DNA from 2 places in the Chitinimonas violaceus genome. Region 1 is predicted to be linked to the other one. Evidence: predicted binding sites of a transcription regulator. Region 1 holds the regulator's gene; the other holds the start of a gene.
What was found. Region 1 encodes HrcA, which represses chaperone genes, less so after heat shock. Its sites were predicted from a motif close to ATTAGCACTCGNNNNNNNCGAGTGCTAAT; they were not measured.
Positions count from the first base shown of each region.

Region 1 (8,617 bases):
GCTCGTCGACTTTACGTGTTTTCTGGTAATGGGCTTTGGCAGCGGCGGCACTAGACTAGGGTCCAGCCATGCGGCTTTAATGGCTTGGGCGAGCTCATGGGTGGCCATCGCATACAAGGTGCTGCGGTTGTAGCGGGTAATGACATAAAAGTTACCCAGGCCCAGCCAGTAACGCATGCTGCCAGGCGCGCTTTCCAGCGGGACAAGCACCGCCAGTGGGTCACCGCCGAGTGTTCCCATGGGCTGAACGCCATAGGCGGCCAATTCGCTTACTTTGTAATGCAGGTTGAATTTATCTTCGACCAAAGGTCCGTAAGCGTCGCCCTCCACCTGCGCCGGCACTGTAAGCGCCTGGCCCTGTACCCATCCATGCGCCTTGAAATAGTTAGCCACGCTCGCGAGGATATCGCCTACATTGCCATGGATATCACGGTGGCCATCGCCATCCCAGTCCTGGGCAAACTTGTGGAAGCTGGAGGGCATGAACTGCGGCATGCCCATCGCACCGGCATAACTGCCGCGGAACGCAAATGGGTCAGTCCCTTCTTCCCGTGCAAGCAACAGGAATTCGCGTAGCTCGGTACGGAAGAAGTCCGCCCGGCGTGGATAACCGAATGCTGTGGTCGCCAGGGCATCCATGACCCGAAAGCTGCCGGTATTGCGCCCCCACAATGTTTCCACCCCCAGAATGCTGACAAGGTATTCAGGTTCAACGCCGTATTTTTCCGATACCGATTTGAGTAAGGCTGCATTGTTTCGCCAAAACTCGACGCCCAGGCGGATACGGGTGCTGTTGATGAAATCGGGACGGAACTGGTAGTAGGGCCGGCTGGTGGAAGGGCGGTCGAAGATATTGAGAATATTGGGTTTGAACTGAACCTGAGCAAACAGCCCGGTCAACGCCTGTGAATTAAAACCATATTGGCGCGCCATATCTGTGATGAATGCCTGAACGTCCGGCCGGGAAGCGAAGTCCTGTGTATCGTCCATAGCCTGGCCGGATGGGGCTTCTTCCAGCGGCGCAGCAGACGGTAAGGCCACAGGGTCGCCCGCGAAGCAGGAAAGGCTAAGCAGACCCACCAGTAGATGGCCTAAACACCGGTTCAAAGCTTGTAGCGATAGGGGCAAAGTAGGAATCCTGGTTCAAATGCAATGCACGGCTATGCCCATACAAATTTACAAAGATCAGCTGTGGTGGGATAACGCCGAGGAAAGCAACTTCGCCGTGACATCCACAATCGGGATAACGCGTTCGTAAGCCATACGTGTAGGCCCGATCACGCCGAGCGTACCCACGATCTGGCCATTCACCTTGTAAGGCGAGGTCACCACAGAACATTCGTCCAAGGGGGAAATACCGGCTTCGCCGCCGATGAATATCTGTACCCCGGCAGCGTGCTGGCTATGATCAAGCAGCTGCAGCAATGCGGTTTTTTCTTCAAACACCCGGAATAACTGACGTAAGCGTTCAACGTTGCTGGATAGATCGTCCACCCGCAATAGGTTGCTTTCACCGCTGAGCACATAAGGGTTGGCTTCATCGGCCATGACTTGGTTGCCTGCTTCGACCGCAGCAGTCATCAGCTGGCTGATATCGCCTTGCAGATGCCGCAGCTCCTGGTAGACGGCATCACGCACGCCTTCCAGCGTGCGGCCTACGCAATGCTGGGTAAGCAGATTGCTGGCTTCCGCCAATTCGCTGGTGGTGTAGTCCCGTTCAGTCAGCAGGATACGGTTCTGCACGTCACCGTCGGCTGTCACCAGGATCAACAGCACGCGCTTGTCAGACAGACGCAGAAACTCCACCTGGGTCAGCAAAATACCACGCCGTTTGGGTGTCAGCACCACGCCGGCGAACTCAGTCAGCTGGCTCAGCAGATGTGACGCCGCCGTCACGGCACGCGTGGGGTTATCGGGCTGCAGGTGGCCTTCCAATTCCCGTATCTGACCTTGTTGCAGGGGTTGGATGGTCAGCATTGTATCGACGAACAAGCGATAACCCAGCGAGGTTGGAATACGGCCGGCCGAGGTATGCGGGCTGGTAATCAGGCCCAATTCCTCAAGGTCGGACATGATGTTGCGGATCGATGCGGGGGACAGGTCAAGATTGGCATAGCGTGACAGCGTGCGCGATCCAACCGGTTGCCCTTCGGCTATATAGCGTTCAACCAGGATCTTAAGCAGGATTTGCGCGCGTTCGCTCAGCATAGGTCGATTGTAGCGTGTCGGTGTTTTGCGGCAAGCGTGGATTAGCAGATATGGATGTTGGCGGTCCACAACACTTGATACTGCAGCACCCCCGTCATAAGCCGGAAAACATATTCGCTTTTACCTGGGTCGCGTAGGCTTACCCGAATGCAGGTTCACGTCGGTGCTTATGGGCCTCATCACCGTTGTGAAACAGTAATTCTGAAGATCCAAGTTGCTTCCAAGCCGCTTCCTAGTATGCGAGGTGTGTTGGAGCGTTTCTATCCCCGGCAAGGAGCTTTAACCCTATGAAATCCAGGTATCTGTTGTCTTGTTTGCTTTTTATACTAGCGCTTGGTCAAGCAAAGGCGGTGGATGAGGTCCGTATTGCCATGGAAGGTAAGTTCCCACCCTTTGAGGAGTTAGATGCCAAGGGCAATTTGAAAGGGTTCAACGTCGATATTGCCGAAGCGCTATGTGCGGAGATGAAAGCCAAGTGCAAACTGGTGCGGTTTGAGTGGGATGACCTGATTCCTGCGCTCAATGACAAGAAGGCGGACGCCATCGTTGCGTCGATGTCGATCACCAATGAGCGTACCAAGCAGGTGGATTTCACTGAGCGATATACCCAGACGCCGGCCTTCTTTTTCGCCAAAGCGCATCGTATTCCTTATGTTTACGTCAACCCCAAGCGTTTGGCAGGCATGAAGATCGGTGTGCAGATCGATACGACTTATGACCGCTATGTTTCAGCCAAATATGCGGCCACATCGCCTATCGTGCGTTATAAGAGCACTGAGGAAATGTACGAAGCGCTTGTGAATGGCGAAGTGGACTTGGCGATGGATGACTCGGTAGCGGGGTACTACGGCTTTCTGCAGACACCGCGCGGCCGGGGTTATGAGCTGGTGGGTTCCGCCGTGGTAGACCCGAAATTCTTTGGCGAAGGGCAGGGTATTGCTGTGCGTAAAGGCGATAAAGACCTGAAGAGCCGACTAGACAAGGCGCTGGCATCTATTCTGGTCAATGGCACTTACAAGGAAATTCAGCGTAAGTACTTTGTCTTCAATGTCTATTGATTTGCTAAGAACCTGTCTAAAGTCTGCTACGCGTCAGCAATACGGCGTTGAAAACACCATCGGAATGCTCATTTACCATAAGTAAACTCCGCTTCCTCGGGTGTTTTTGCCTTGTCTTGCCCTAGCTCGCGAGACTTTAGACGGATTCTTTAGAATGTGATGTGAGACCGTGAGCAAGCTTTTACAAAGCATTCCCAATATCGGCCCTGCGATGGCGGCCGATTTGCATCTTCTCGGCATAAGGGAACCGGCCGACTTGAAAGGACGCGACCCTTTCCAGCTCTACGAAGAACTCTGCAAGATCACAGGGCAGCAGCATGATCCCTGCGTGGCCGACACCTTTATGGCCGCTGTTCATTATGTCGACACGGGGGAGGCCAGAAAATGGTGGGCCTTCACGGCGGAACGGAAACGACGTTTTGCCCTTGCCAGCAAAAAAAGGGAGTGAAAGGTTTGCTTCTTGACTTTATCCTGCAAGAGGAGTCTGCTGGCTGCACATGGCTTCTTTCTACTGTGTGCTATCTGCCATAGGCGACCCTGTGGTTAAATCTTGCTCATGAGTATGTTGTTCAAGAAGATCGCGCTGGTTGTCCGGCGCAACAGCCCTAATATCGGCGCGCCGCTGCGTCGTCTGGCCGCCTTGTTGCGCCAATACGAATGCAACAGCATCGTGCTGGATGCCGACACCGCCGGTGAACATCCCATTCCTGATACCCTGGTGGTACCGCCTGATCAAATCGGCAAGGTGGCCGATTTGGTGATCGTGCTGGGTGGCGATGGCACAATGTTGTCGATTGCACGGCTGGTGGCTCCTTATCGGATTCCCTTGGTAGGCATCAACCAGGGACGGCTGGGTTTCATGACGGATATTGGCGTCGATGACATTGAAGCCGTGATTCCGCGCATTCTTGATGGCGACTTTGTGCCGGAAGAGCGTATGTTGCTCGCCGCCAAGGTAATACGTGGCGATCGTGAAATCCATGCGGCACTCGCGGTGAACGATGTGGTGTTCAGTCGCGGTTCGCTGGGGTCGATGATCGAATTCGAAATTTTCATCGATGACCAGTTCGTCTATAGCCAGCGCTCGGACGGGCTGATTGTCAGCACGCCAACTGGGTCGACCGCCTATGCGCTGGCTTCGGGCGGCCCGATTCTGCATCCGACTGTGCCGGCGATCGCTCTTGTGCCTATCTGCCCACAGACCATGACGGCCCGGCCGATTGCCGTCAACGATGCGGCCACAGTGGAATTCATGCTGACCCGTGGCGTCGATGCCAAGGTGCACTTCGATGGTCATTCCCATTTTGATTTGCAGGAGATGGATCGCGTCAGCATCAAGCGCTACCGCAATTCGCTGCGTATCCTGCACCCGGTGGGATACAACTACTACGACATGCTGCGCCACAAGCTGCATTGGGGCGAACGCCTGTTCTGATTTCGTTCAATTCTGCCCGCTTATGCGGGCAGCCTGTTTTTGGATAGCCTTGCTATGCTGCTTACTCTGCGTTTGCGCAACTTTGTGATCGTCGATGAACTGGAGCTGGCTTTTGGCCGGGGTTTCAGCGTGCTTACGGGTGAGACTGGTGCCGGGAAATCCATCCTGATCGACGCACTCTCCTTATTGCTGGGCGAGCGTGCCGATGCCGGCGTGGTAAGGCATGGCGCGGACAAAGCGGACTTGACGGCCGAGTTCGATATCCAGGGGCAGGCCGAATTGCAAACCCTGCTGCACGAATATGATTTCGAAGGCGATGACGATGCATTGCTATTGCGCCGTTCCATTGATGCCAGCGGCCGATCGCGCGCCTTTATCAACGGCCATGCCGCTACGCTTGCACAGCTGAAAGAGCTGGGCGAATTCCTGGTCGATATCCACGGACAACACGCACACCAATCGCTGTTGCGCAGTGAGGCTCAGCGTAAACTGCTTGATGCCTATGCAGGCCAGACCGAACAGGCCCGCAATGTTCGTATTGCATTCCAGGCCTGGAAAAAGGCAGAGGAAAAATGCCACGAAGCCACCCGCCATGCTGGTGAGTACGCTGCGGAACGGGAGCGCCTGCAGTGGCAGATTGATGAGCTGGCCACCTTGAATCTGCAAGAGGATGAATGGCAGACATTGCAGCAGGAACATGGCCGCTTAAGCCATGCCGCCAGCCTGATCGAAGGCAGCCAAGGTGCGCTCGAAGCATTGGCGGACGGCGAGCAGAATGCACAGTCGTTGCTTGCGAGTGTACAGACGCGGTTGATTGATCTTGCCCGTCTGGATTCGGCTTTGAACGAGACAGTGGATTTGTTGGCAACTGCAGATGCCAATCTGTCAGAAGCCGTGCATGCATTGCGCCACTATGCCGGGCGTGTCGAGTTGGACCCAGAGCGTTTGGGCGAGGTTGAGCGGCGCATGGATGACATCTACCGGCTGGCACGTAAATACCGGGTCGAACCTGAGCAGTTGGCCGAGCGGCTGATTGCATGGCGCAGTCGTCTGGCAGAGTTGGGTGGCGATGAGGGTATCGAGGCATTGGAAACTGCGCGAGCAAAGGCCGAGGCACACTATCACCAGCAGGCAGCACCGTTGAGCAAAGCCCGTAGTGGCGCTGCGGAAAAACTCGGCAAGGTGGTGAGTGCCGAGATGCAAGCCATGGCCCTGGTGGGCAGCCGATTTGAGATTGCTTTGCAACCCGTTTCCGCCCCTGCTGCTTTTGGCTTGGAACAGGTGGAGTTTCTGGTGGCGCCACACGCCAAGGCGCCAGCCCGTGCTTTGGCCAAGGTGGCTTCAGGTGGCGAGTTGTCACGTATCAGTTTGGCGCTGCAGGTAGTTACCAGCCAGGTAGCGGCTGTGCCTACCTTGATTTTCGATGAAGTGGATGTCGGGATCGGCGGCCGTGTTGCTGAAATCGTCGGTAAGCTGTTGAAGAAGTTGGGAGAGCGCCATCAGGTGCTGTGCATTACCCATCTGCCACAGGTTGCCGCCAGCGGTGACAATCAATTGCAGGTGGCAAAGACCACCAGCAAGAGCAAGGTAAGCAGCCAGATCGCCGTGCTTGACCGCGAAGGCCGCATTGAGGAAATCGCCCGAATGCTAGGCGGCGTCGATATTACCGATACGACGCGGCAGCATGCCCGGGAGATGCTGGGTTTTCAGTGACGGTTATGGTTGGCAGATGTCCTAGGATACGTTAGCGTTGCGCCCTTTTTTGCGAGCGACTGACTGTGCTTGAACCCGCTGACTTTATGCGATTAGCCCTGGCCGAAGCAGACAAGGCCCGTGCGGCAGGCGAGGTGCCTGTAGGGGCGGTGTTGGTGCGCGATGGCCAAGTGATTGCGACAGGCAGCAATGCCCCGATTGGCTTACACGACCCTTCGGCACATGCTGAGATGCGGGCACTTCGGGCGGCTGCGATCATTCTGGGCAATTACCGTCTGCCCGGTTGCGAGTTGTATGTGACTTTGGAGCCTTGTGTCATGTGCGCAGGTGCAATCATGCACGCTCGTTTGGCCAAGGTGTTCTTTGCCGCACCTGACCCCAAGACAGGCGCAGCCGGCAGTGTGCTTGATCTGTTTTCCTACCCTCAGTTGAATCATCACACCAGCGTACAGGGCGGTGTACTGGCCGAAGAAGCTGCGCAGCAATTGCGCGAATTCTTCGCTACACGGCGTGAAGCTGCCAAGCTGGCGAAGCAGCGCACCCAGGACCTGCCCGATCAGGGTTAACGCGCTTACGTCCTTACCCTTTTTCCTTTTGTGGCTGACTTATCTTCCACCACTGCACCGTTTGGCCTGTTGGTTGCGGGAGAGGTTGCAGTTCGGCTTGCGGACTGTTTCGAACGCAAGTACATAAGGATTTCGAGCAGCACATGAGCCTTGATCATGGCTTCGTAGTGAGATCGTAGACAGGTTCTTACAGTTAGCTGTCATCCTGGTGCTCATCATTGATGAACTTGCGGTTGTGATTTTCCTCCAAAGTAATGCAAGCCGTTCCGGCTTGGTTCTGCATAGTTATGGAGTGAAAAACAGAGATGCAAATACTTAGTACTAAAGAATTGGGTCACGTATCTGGTGGGGGCTGCATTGTTTACGTGCCCTATTCCGAACAGGTCCAGAACATCCAAACCGAATGTAAAGTGGTAAAACGTACGCGCTTCAAATGGAAGTACTGGACATCCTACTTTGACCCAGTACGCATAGGTGAGCCGTAAATCGCATTCATTGAGATGCGGCTACACCTGCAACTATTTGGCGTTGATCTTGAATAGGCGTATCAGCGGTACCGGTGTCGTGGGGCCAAACCAGCGATCGAAGATCTTTTCCGCTTCGCCAGATTGCTCCATGGCGACAATAGCCTTGTTCACTTCGTCAAGCAGACGCTTTTCGCCCTTGCGCACGGCAATGCCGTAGACCTCCAACGAGATGGACACATTGGGAATCTCGAACTGGCCCTTATTCGGCATCTTATTCAGCAGACCAGCCAGGATAGGTTCATCGGTGCTGACCGCATCTAACTGACCTTTACTGAGGGCATCAAACGCTTCGTCGTAGTCGTTGAATAGGACGACATTGGCGTTAGGCATTTCACGCTTGAGCTGCTTCTCTGAGGTGGAACTGGTGACGGTACCGATCTTGGCGTTGGTGAGGTGTTCGATGGCATTGACCTTACCTTTATGCACGATGAACTTCTGGCCAGTGATGAAATAGCCATAACTGAAATCCACCTGCTTTTCCCGTTCGGCATTCTTGGTCATGGTGGCGATGATCATGTCTACATCCTTGCTGATCAGCTTGGGAATACGCTGGCTCGACTCTACTGCCTTGACAGTTAGACTCACACCCAGGTGCTTGGCAATTGCGGCAGCAAAGTCGATATCGTAGCCCGAAATCTTTTGGGTCTTGGGATTGAGCGTGCCAAACGGTGGCGTGGAATCCTTTACACCCACTATCAGCGTATTTTTCTTCTTGATATCGTCCAAATCATCAGCAAAGGCTGGGGCCAGCACGGTGAGGCAGAGCAAACCGGCGAGAAGGGGGATGGATTTCATGGGGTGTCCTTGTACGCACGGTTGCGAAGTTAATATCACTAGGTATAGCTTGATTTCCACCAGCTTGGCGTCGCGTAAACCCGGGAAACCTGTCTCGCTCACGGTAATGCATGGCGACATGCGAGGCCCGCTGTGGCGAACTGATCACCAGGATATTTGGCCTGTGGTTGGCAAGTTTGTACGGGGCCTGCCATGCTTAAGAGTCAGATTGTGCGTATTTTGACTATCGAAACCGGTTACGGGCGGAACAAAGTACCGTCGTGCTGCGCGAGCCATCTGTGCTTTGTAGTCAAAAGCTTGCGGATTACAGGCGCT
Region 1 covers NZ_JBQXDJ010000008.1:93,992-102,608, forward strand. The annotation lists gene mltB (lytic murein transglycosylase B) at 1-1,128, opposite strand, end outside; gene hrcA (heat-inducible transcriptional repressor HrcA) at 1,186-2,208, opposite strand; gene ACUHMQ_RS04830 (ABC transporter substrate-binding protein) at 2,523-3,266, shown strand; gene ACUHMQ_RS04835 (helix-hairpin-helix domain-containing protein) at 3,436-3,714, shown strand; gene ACUHMQ_RS04840 (NAD kinase) at 3,823-4,701, shown strand; gene recN (DNA repair protein RecN) at 4,756-6,414, shown strand; gene tadA (tRNA adenosine(34) deaminase TadA) at 6,501-6,980, shown strand; gene ACUHMQ_RS04855 (transporter substrate-binding domain-containing protein) at 7,499-8,302, opposite strand.

Region 2 (8,617 bases), on a different contig from region 1:
ACTTCCCCCTGCCTCAGCGCCCTTTCTGCAGCCTGAAAAGCACGATTACGCTGCATATGACTACCTGACATTTTTTCACTTTGGATCGTGCCTACCATTGTAGTCAGAACCAAAACTGTCATAACCGCCAAAAAACCCAGCGCAACAATAAGCACAAAACCACTTTGCTTGCCGTAAGCTCGTGTCATTTTAATCAACCTAAGAATTCCGTAACACTACGGTTGTAGTGAATTTCCTATAAAAGTATTTCTTATAATCTGGATTAGTAAGCGCTGAGCCATCACATTTAGTCTCCGGAACAGCAATATCCAAGTCCTGATTTTGTGCCAAAAAGCTTCTTAGCAACAAACATACTCGCACAGATACAATATCTTTCTGTTGAGCTACAGTAGGGGCAGATACATATGTATCTGCAACACAATCGCGCGCGTCAGGCAGCAACTTGCATAAAAAGACATCTTCTACTTTAGTAGGAGCCGGAGGTGGGCCATTATCGATTCCATAGCTAAATTGCAAGTCTTCCACTACAGAACTAGACTGCCCATCCAACCAGTTAGCACCCGAGACACCGCCCGTCGATGCACAATTCAGCTTCATAGGTGTAGTTCCAGAAGGTGTAGTTCCAGAAATAGTCATCGTGACATCTATATTTGCTGCAGAATGGACTGCACCGGAGCAATCAATCATATTGCTACCATCTGACTTAAAGACAAAGGTCATCTTTTTTGCATCTGCCGCAGTAAATCGAGGGTCGTACGCAGGATCAGTGGGGCTATGATAGCCAGCTTGCGTCACAACCCTTTTTAACATCGAAATAGCGTATCGCCCATCTTCCGTAAGGCGGCTCTGCGATACTTGAACGCGACTGGTTTGCTGGGCATTAATATACAGTTTTGATACGCCCAGCATCGCAACAGAAGCAATAGCCATCGATACTAGCAGCTCGAGTAGCGTAAAACCTAATGGTCGAGTAGTCATCATCATTCTATCGTCGTTGTATATTTCCCAATTGGATCGCTGCTAGCTCCAGAACGATCATCTTGCCAGCTAATTTCTACCTCGTAAGCCTTCAAGCCTAATTTCTCAGCACTCGCATCCAAAGTTTTTGCAGTAATCTTATAGTCCCCACCAGGTAATGCCTTCTTTAGCAAGTTTTTCCATTCTGTTATCTCAGATGCCTCTCTATAACTAATACGACCAGCAGGTTGAGTACAAGTAATACTCCCACCAGTATGAGGGCATGTTGCGTCATCAAATAATGGCGGCTTAATTGGCGGGATACTTAGATCATCACTAACCAAATAGGGTGTTCTATTCGCTCTAATCCTATCTGATAAATCCGCAGCCAAATCTGCAGCTACACTTCTAAAGTACGCACTCTGATTCATCATCAAAGCACGAGACTGTGTACCCGCAAGAGCCAATAGACCAATAGCCAGAATAGCCAAAGAAATCATCATCTCGATAAGCGATATACCCTTCTGATTCCCAGGAGGTCTCATCATTGCTCCAATACCTCTAGATTTAACTACAATTTTTATTGGGGGACACACTCTTCGCTGCTCTGCCAGATGGGGCAAGTGTTACATACTGTTCTTTATGCTTTAAGCCTTTGCCACAAAATTTGAATGCACCTAATACCCCCCCTCCGGCTTTAGCTGCACTACCCAGTGACTTTGAAAAATCAACTTTCGCAAAGCCATCACTATCAAATGATATCTCGACACTACTTTCATTTGCTTTAAAACGAGATATAACACTTGTGCCATCCATTACTAGCCAACCTTTAGACCAATCTGCAGTTGATGCAGAACAAGTGTCTGTGTTTGGATCAGCTGTCGCACATACTGATATGACTTTCCGATCGGAAATCGCTTTCAGTCGCGCCGTTGCAAAAGTATTCACCAGCACATCTGTTTGACTGGAAACGCGCGAAGTCTTTACAAACTCCATGATATTAGGCACTGCAATGGCTGCGAGCAGCCCAATAATAGCCATTGCAATAACTAATTCTATCATTGACATACCAAGCTGCTTCCGCATATTCGGCATCATATGCCTAATCATTGAACCAACTCCCGCCATGTTGTGCGTTCAACTCTAACGCCGAGATTTGGGCACTCCAGCTCTGCATCTACCACGCCTTCTTTTCCCTTTGTTGGTATATAAATCTTACCCTTACAATCTTTGGCTCCCGGAGGCATTGCTTTATTCTCCGATAATGGCGCTTTAGAACTCACCAAAGAAACACCCGAGCTGTTTACACCTTGAAAACCAACACTATCACCTAACTGAGGTTCATCCTTGCCTTTTGTAGTATCTCTAATCCATCCATTAAATGGATCAGTTTCACTTACAAGGGTCATCTCTGAGGGTATTCCCGGCAATTCCATACCAGCAACATACTCCTCCATGGTCCCAACTTTGACCTTGTCACCCCCATTTACCTTTTTGTCGCCATTTATATCGATAAAAGAATACTTCTTGTTGTTTTTAGGGCTTCTAGGCGTTGAACCAGTAAATGGGTCGAGTACCATCATCCACCCCGCACCGCCAGGGGTACAAACTTTTGTACTCGTCATTACACCTGTACCAAATATCACCTTATCCCCAAGAATTTGAGGTGTAGCGGTTTGCCGTTCAGTTGACGTTGGCAGATTCAGATACCATCCTTTTTTTGTAGAACCATCGTTTTTCTGCTCAACTTTTAACTCAACTTTATTATCCGTTACCACACGGAAATTCCCCTTCTTTTCCGTAGCAGTTGTAGGCAGAACCTTTTGTTCTACGAGATCTGACATTTGTACTGTCTTAGGTGTCTTATCCATTACATCAAGAATGCCATAAAGTGCTTGCCCTGAGGTTGAATTTCGATCTTCTGTTGTCAGCAATTTACCTGTACCAAACATGACAAGATTGCCACGGTACGTTTCACCACCTGCAGATTTTTCTCCATGAACCTCCATAACAACCGGCTTCTGAATAATAGGTTGATTACCAGGAGCTTTAAATATTGGTTTTTCTGCTACAGTAAAGTTCTTGGGGTCACTATCTGTTAGATCAAAGCGCCACATGTTACCTTCTTGATCACCCGCATATACATAATCAAGTACACCATCGGCAAGATCATCAACCCCATGAGGCGCAGATAAACCTTTACTATCTTTAACTTCAATCTTTTTAATTAGAGTACCTGTCTCTATATCAACAATGTATAACACACCAATTTTTGCCACTTTATTACCACCACTTTGGCCATCATCAAAGTCATTCTCATAGCCATTGGTTAGAACAACAGCGGGCCTAATTTTACCACCATCACGTACTCCCCAAATAACTGGCTTTGCAAAGGTATAGCCTATTTGTGGTTCATTCTGGTCATTCAACTCCCATTTAACGGCTTCCTTTGGTGAACTATTATCAAAGTTCTTCTCGCTAGTCACATCCAAAGCAAAATAACCCTGTCCTCCCTGTCCCAAACCACTAACTAAATAAGTCTTCCAACCAGAACTTGCCTTGACGTCAGCAGTCGCCACCGCGCCACTCACATGATAGACATGAGGTGCATCCAATCCGCCCGCAATCCCATATTTTGGGTTAGAGAGCACCTTAAGATTACGATAAACCATTGATGGAATATAGGCGCCAATTTCACTCATCGTTTCTGCATTAAATCCGTGCATCATTCCGTCATTTGCACCAATAAAGACCATATTTCGGCTTTTCTGAGCAGATTTGAATGAATTAAATGTAGATTCGGTAGAGAAAGAGCTTGGCGCTCCAATAAATGCAGGTTGCGTATCAATAAAATCACCAAGCAAGCTCTTACGTTCACGCAAGTCTTTATCTTTAGCACCTCTTATATACCGAATAATCTTCTGCTGCTCTGCAGTATTACCACCCAATAGCTCTTTTTGCTTATCTGACATGGCAGCCAACCCGGCTGCATCATTAAAAGCAAATGGCACTGTAGCTTTATCTAGCTTGGCAGACAAAATTACCCTGCTATCAGGGCCTCGATTAGTTAATACCAAACCAGCATCTAGTTTGCTGCTAGTATCAATCTTTCCATCGGTAATTTTATATCGACTCAATTCACCATACCAACCATCTGGATTAAAGAGCGGTTGATATGCAAAATTGTTTGCTGACTTGACGCTAGAAGCAACAGCAATACCTCCTGCATTCGATCGTTGTGACAGAATGCTAGCAAGTGCATTAGTCAACGAGTCTGTTAGTTCTTTTTCATTATTTGCCGTGTAATATTTACCACCAGATGCAGCAGCTACATCTTTAAGCATTTGGGTATCAAGAGCAAAACCTACCGTATATGTACTTACATTCTGTTTTGGAAATTGCGCATCATTGAAATCAACACCATCCATATCCGTCCCTGATGGACGCATATCTTGCTCGAACATAAACTGTGATATTCGTTTCAAATTATTCTGCACTTTTCCAACCCCATCGGACGGAACAGCAATTCCATAACTTCTTAACGCAGGGTCAGCCATCGCTGCACTAAGATTTGTATCACCACTTGGATCGCCATCCGTAATGATAATTTGGAAGTTTTTCTGACACCGATATTTAATAGGCGATTGGCCTACATAGCTCCCCATACCTCTCCAATACAGGGTGGTCTGATATGCCGTTGAGGCTAGCGGCGTACCAGCATCAGGCCTTACAGCATTCACCTGATTAACCAACTCATCAAAAGCTGCTTTATCTGTACGATCCTTAATTGGCGTTCTTAAGTGATTCCCCCGATAGTAATCAAATGTATGTAAACCCCAATTTAGTTCGCGATTCTCCTTTTTACTCAATAAATTTGTTATCACTTTTTTTGCCAAAGGCATTCTTATTGGGTTTGTTGGACTTTCTGCAGCGCGTTCATTAACCGGCCAGCCCATACTTCCCGAATCATCCAAGTATAATAGAATGTTGGGCTTAACTCCCGTCGATAAAGATGGTGGCAACGAAGGATACGGTTCTGCCGCACTAACGAACATTGGGCTCGCAGCAAGAGCAGCACTTACCCATTTAACGATATCCTTCTTACAAAACTGCACTTGCATCTTCATCTCCTAACAGGGGCTGGCCAAGCCATCATTGCTTCAGGGCCAATGAATGATTGATCGCATGCTGCCGGCATCAAAGACATACAGCCTCCTACACCGCGCAATTACTATGTGTGAACCATATCAAGGGAATGCTAAAGTGCCCATTCTGCCTGACAAGCGTAGCAATAAGATATACCAACGGCATTATTTATTCGCCATAACAGAAAGCCCCGCTTAAGCGGGGCTTTCTGTTTACGCAGCAAAAGCTGGCTGGATTACATATCCATGCCACCCATGCCGCCCATACCACCCATACCACCGCCCATTGCAGGACTATCTTCCTTCGGCAATTCAGCGACCATACAATCGGTCGTCAACATCAAGGATGCAACTGAAGCAGCGTGTTGCAGTGCCGAACGGGTAACCTTGGTTGGGTCCAGCACACCCATTTCGACCATATCGCCATACTCGCTGGTACCAGCGTTATAGCCAAAGTTACCCTTACCTTCCAATACCTTGGCAACCACAACGCTTGGCTCATCACCCGCGTTCTGAACAATCTGGCGCAAAGGCGCTTCGATAGCACGCAAGACGATCTTGATACCCGCGTCCTGATCAGCATTTGCGCCTTTCAGGTCAGTGATAGATGCACGTGCACGTAACAGGGCAACACCACCACCAGCCACAATGCCTTCTTCAACAGCCGCACGGGTAGCATGCAATGCATCTTCTACACGGGCCTTCTTTTCCTTCATTTCAACTTCGGTAGCTGCACCAACCTTGATCACTGCGACACCGCCGGCCAACTTAGCCTTGCGCTCTTGCAGCTTTTCACGGTCGTAGTCGCTGGTCGACTCTTCAACTTGCTTATTGAGCATGCCCACACGAGCCTGGATTGCATCAGCCTGGCCAGCACCATCAATAATGGTGGTGTTTTCCTTGCCGATTTCAACACGCTTGGCTTGACCCAAATCTGCCAAGGTCGCTTTTTCCAGGGTCAGACCAACTTCCTCGGCAATCACAGTACCGCCAGTCAAGATAGCGATATCTTCAAGCATGGCCTTGCGACGGTCGCCAAAACCAGGAGCCTTAACAGCAACCGTCTTCAGAATACCGCGGATATTATTGACCACCAGCGTTGCAAGGGCTTCGCCTTCAACATCTTCCGCAATAATCAGCAGTGGACGGCCTGCCTTGGCGACTTGCTCCAATACAGGCAACAAGTCACGAATATTGCTGATTTTCTTGTCGAATAGGAGAACAAACGGGTTATCCAAGGAAGCAATTTGCTTTTCTGGATTGTTGATGAAGTATGGGCTCAGGTAACCACGGTCAAACTGCATACCTTCGACGGTGTCGAGTGAGTTTTCCAGGCTGGAACCATCTTCGACAGTAATCACGCCTTCCTTGCCTACTTTATCCATTGCAGTGGCAATGATGTCGCCGATGCTGGTATCAGAGTTAGCCGAGATCGAACCAACCTGGGCGATTTCCTTGGAAGTAGTACAAGGCTTGGAGATTGTCTTCAATTCGGCGACCAAAGACGTAACTGCCTTATCAATACCGCGTTTCAAATCCATCGGATTCATGCCAGCGGCAACAAACTTCATGCCTTCGTGCACAATAGCCTGAGCCAGTACAGTAGCAGTAGTTGTACCATCACCAGCGATATCCGAAGTCTTGGAAGCCACTTCCTTGACCATCTGGGCGCCCATATTCTCGAACTTATCCTTCAGCTCGATTTCCTTGGCTACAGAAACGCCGTCCTTGGTAATGGTGGGCGCACCAAAGGAACGCTCCAGAACCACGTTGCGACCCTTAGGACCCAAAGTTACTTTTACGGCATCAGCCAGAATATTGACACCGACAACCATTTTTGCGCGAGCGCTGTCGCCAAATTTCACTTCTTTTGCAGCCATGTTCTTAATCTCCGGATAAGTTTGGGGATGCGATAGGGTGGGGGCTAATTAGCCTTCAACAACGCCCATGATGTCTTCTTCGCGCATCACCAGCAGTTCATTACCATCAACCTTAACGGTTTGGCCGCTGTACTTGCCGAAGATAACCTTGTCACCAGCTTTGACTTGCAAAGCACGTACAGAACCATTTTCCAGGATCTTGCCGGTGCCGACAGACACGACTTCACCCATGTCGGGCTTTTCCGCCGCATTACCTGGCAAGACGATGCCTGAGGCAGTTTTCTCTTCGGCTTCGACGCGCTTGATGACAACGCGATCGTGCAGGGGACGAATCTTCATGCTTTGCTCCTGATGGGATTTTTTGGAATGCCGTAACAGGCAAAAATCATCACTTCGATAATCGCTGTTAGCACTCGCTGCTAACGAGTGCTAATGATATGGGCGACCCCGCCCTATTTCAAGAGCGCGACTATCACAAACCTTCCAATCAGGAGGAACGAGAACCCTCATTCTCGCTAACAGATCTTCGGCCAAGGTTCAGTAACGTTTTGGGATTTGATACCACAACAAAAAGCAGTGGTAGGAGAGGTAAGAAGCAAGTACCAACTGTATGCAAGCGTGCATACATACAAAAATGACAAGATTAAATAGGAACCCTAATGTTGATTGTCGACTTGATCAGCAACTTCACGCAGCTCTTCCAACGAAAAACCTGAGTTACTCGCAGCCTCCTGAATTGCCTGCATCGCTTCCCGCTTGCGGCGCAACAAATCGATTCGGGAAGAAACTGCATGCGCATCGGCAGCCTTTTTCGCGACCAAGACCTCACCTTCCAGCGATGGCGGATTGGCAAGGCTGGGAGCATTGCTACTGGAATTACTGAATAGAGCTTCAAGCGCAGCACGCGACTGGGCAGCGTCTTGAGAACGATTGGGACGTGTCTTCATACTCTCTTTGGACGAAACAGCCGTAAAAACAAAAACTTTTAAGTTGCACCAACACTGAAATAGCTCTAGGTACAACTACTTTTTCAGGCTTTAGCGCTCTACTCTCTCATGGGTATCGAACACTTTACCCACTTTATGGACCAACACAGTCCATCAAAGACACAGCGGCAAACCTACCAAACTTATACAGTGGCCAGGATGGCACTACTTCTTATTAAATACTCATTTATTCCGTATTTCAAATAGTTATTTTCCTGATCAAACTTGAGCACACGCTCGTGTTACGTTTAACTCTATTTACATTAATAACTGCCACATAAAAGCTACTCACGTAGCGTGACGTCACCTATACATCAGATACCGAGTACCAAGTCAAGTTCAACCAAGATAATCCACAGCTTGTGGCTACAGCAAGACGACGACGAGAAAGTAGGACGAGCTGTTTGAACTCACTTCCATTGCCAGATCACCGACATACGGCAAGTGTTACGAAAGATCATACCTCAGAGAACACAAACACCGAAGCCTCACTTTAACTCGTGAGACTGTGAACGGACTCTTAAAACCAGTCTAAAGTCTTCCCAAATCCAAGGTGACCTGTCCTGACAACCGTAGACACACCCACTTCAAATGCAGACCAATTGCCTGCTGAATTTCTCTGCAAACACCGCCGGTGCCAAATTGCCTA
Region 2 covers NZ_JBQXDJ010000067.1:33-8,649, reverse strand. The annotation lists gene ACUHMQ_RS17355 (pilus assembly PilX family protein) at 1-188, opposite strand, end outside; gene ACUHMQ_RS17350 (PilW family protein) at 199-984, opposite strand; gene pilV (type IV pilus modification protein PilV) at 981-1,505, opposite strand; gene ACUHMQ_RS17340 (pilus assembly FimT family protein) at 1,525-2,055, opposite strand; gene ACUHMQ_RS17335 (pilus assembly protein) at 2,064-5,078, opposite strand; gene groL (chaperonin GroEL) at 5,339-6,982, opposite strand; gene groES (co-chaperone GroES) at 7,031-7,321, opposite strand; gene ACUHMQ_RS17320 (hypothetical protein) at 7,639-7,929, opposite strand.
Region 2: a site for HrcA is predicted at 7,388-7,416, ahead of groES (co-chaperone GroES). Genes of this name have one in related genera too.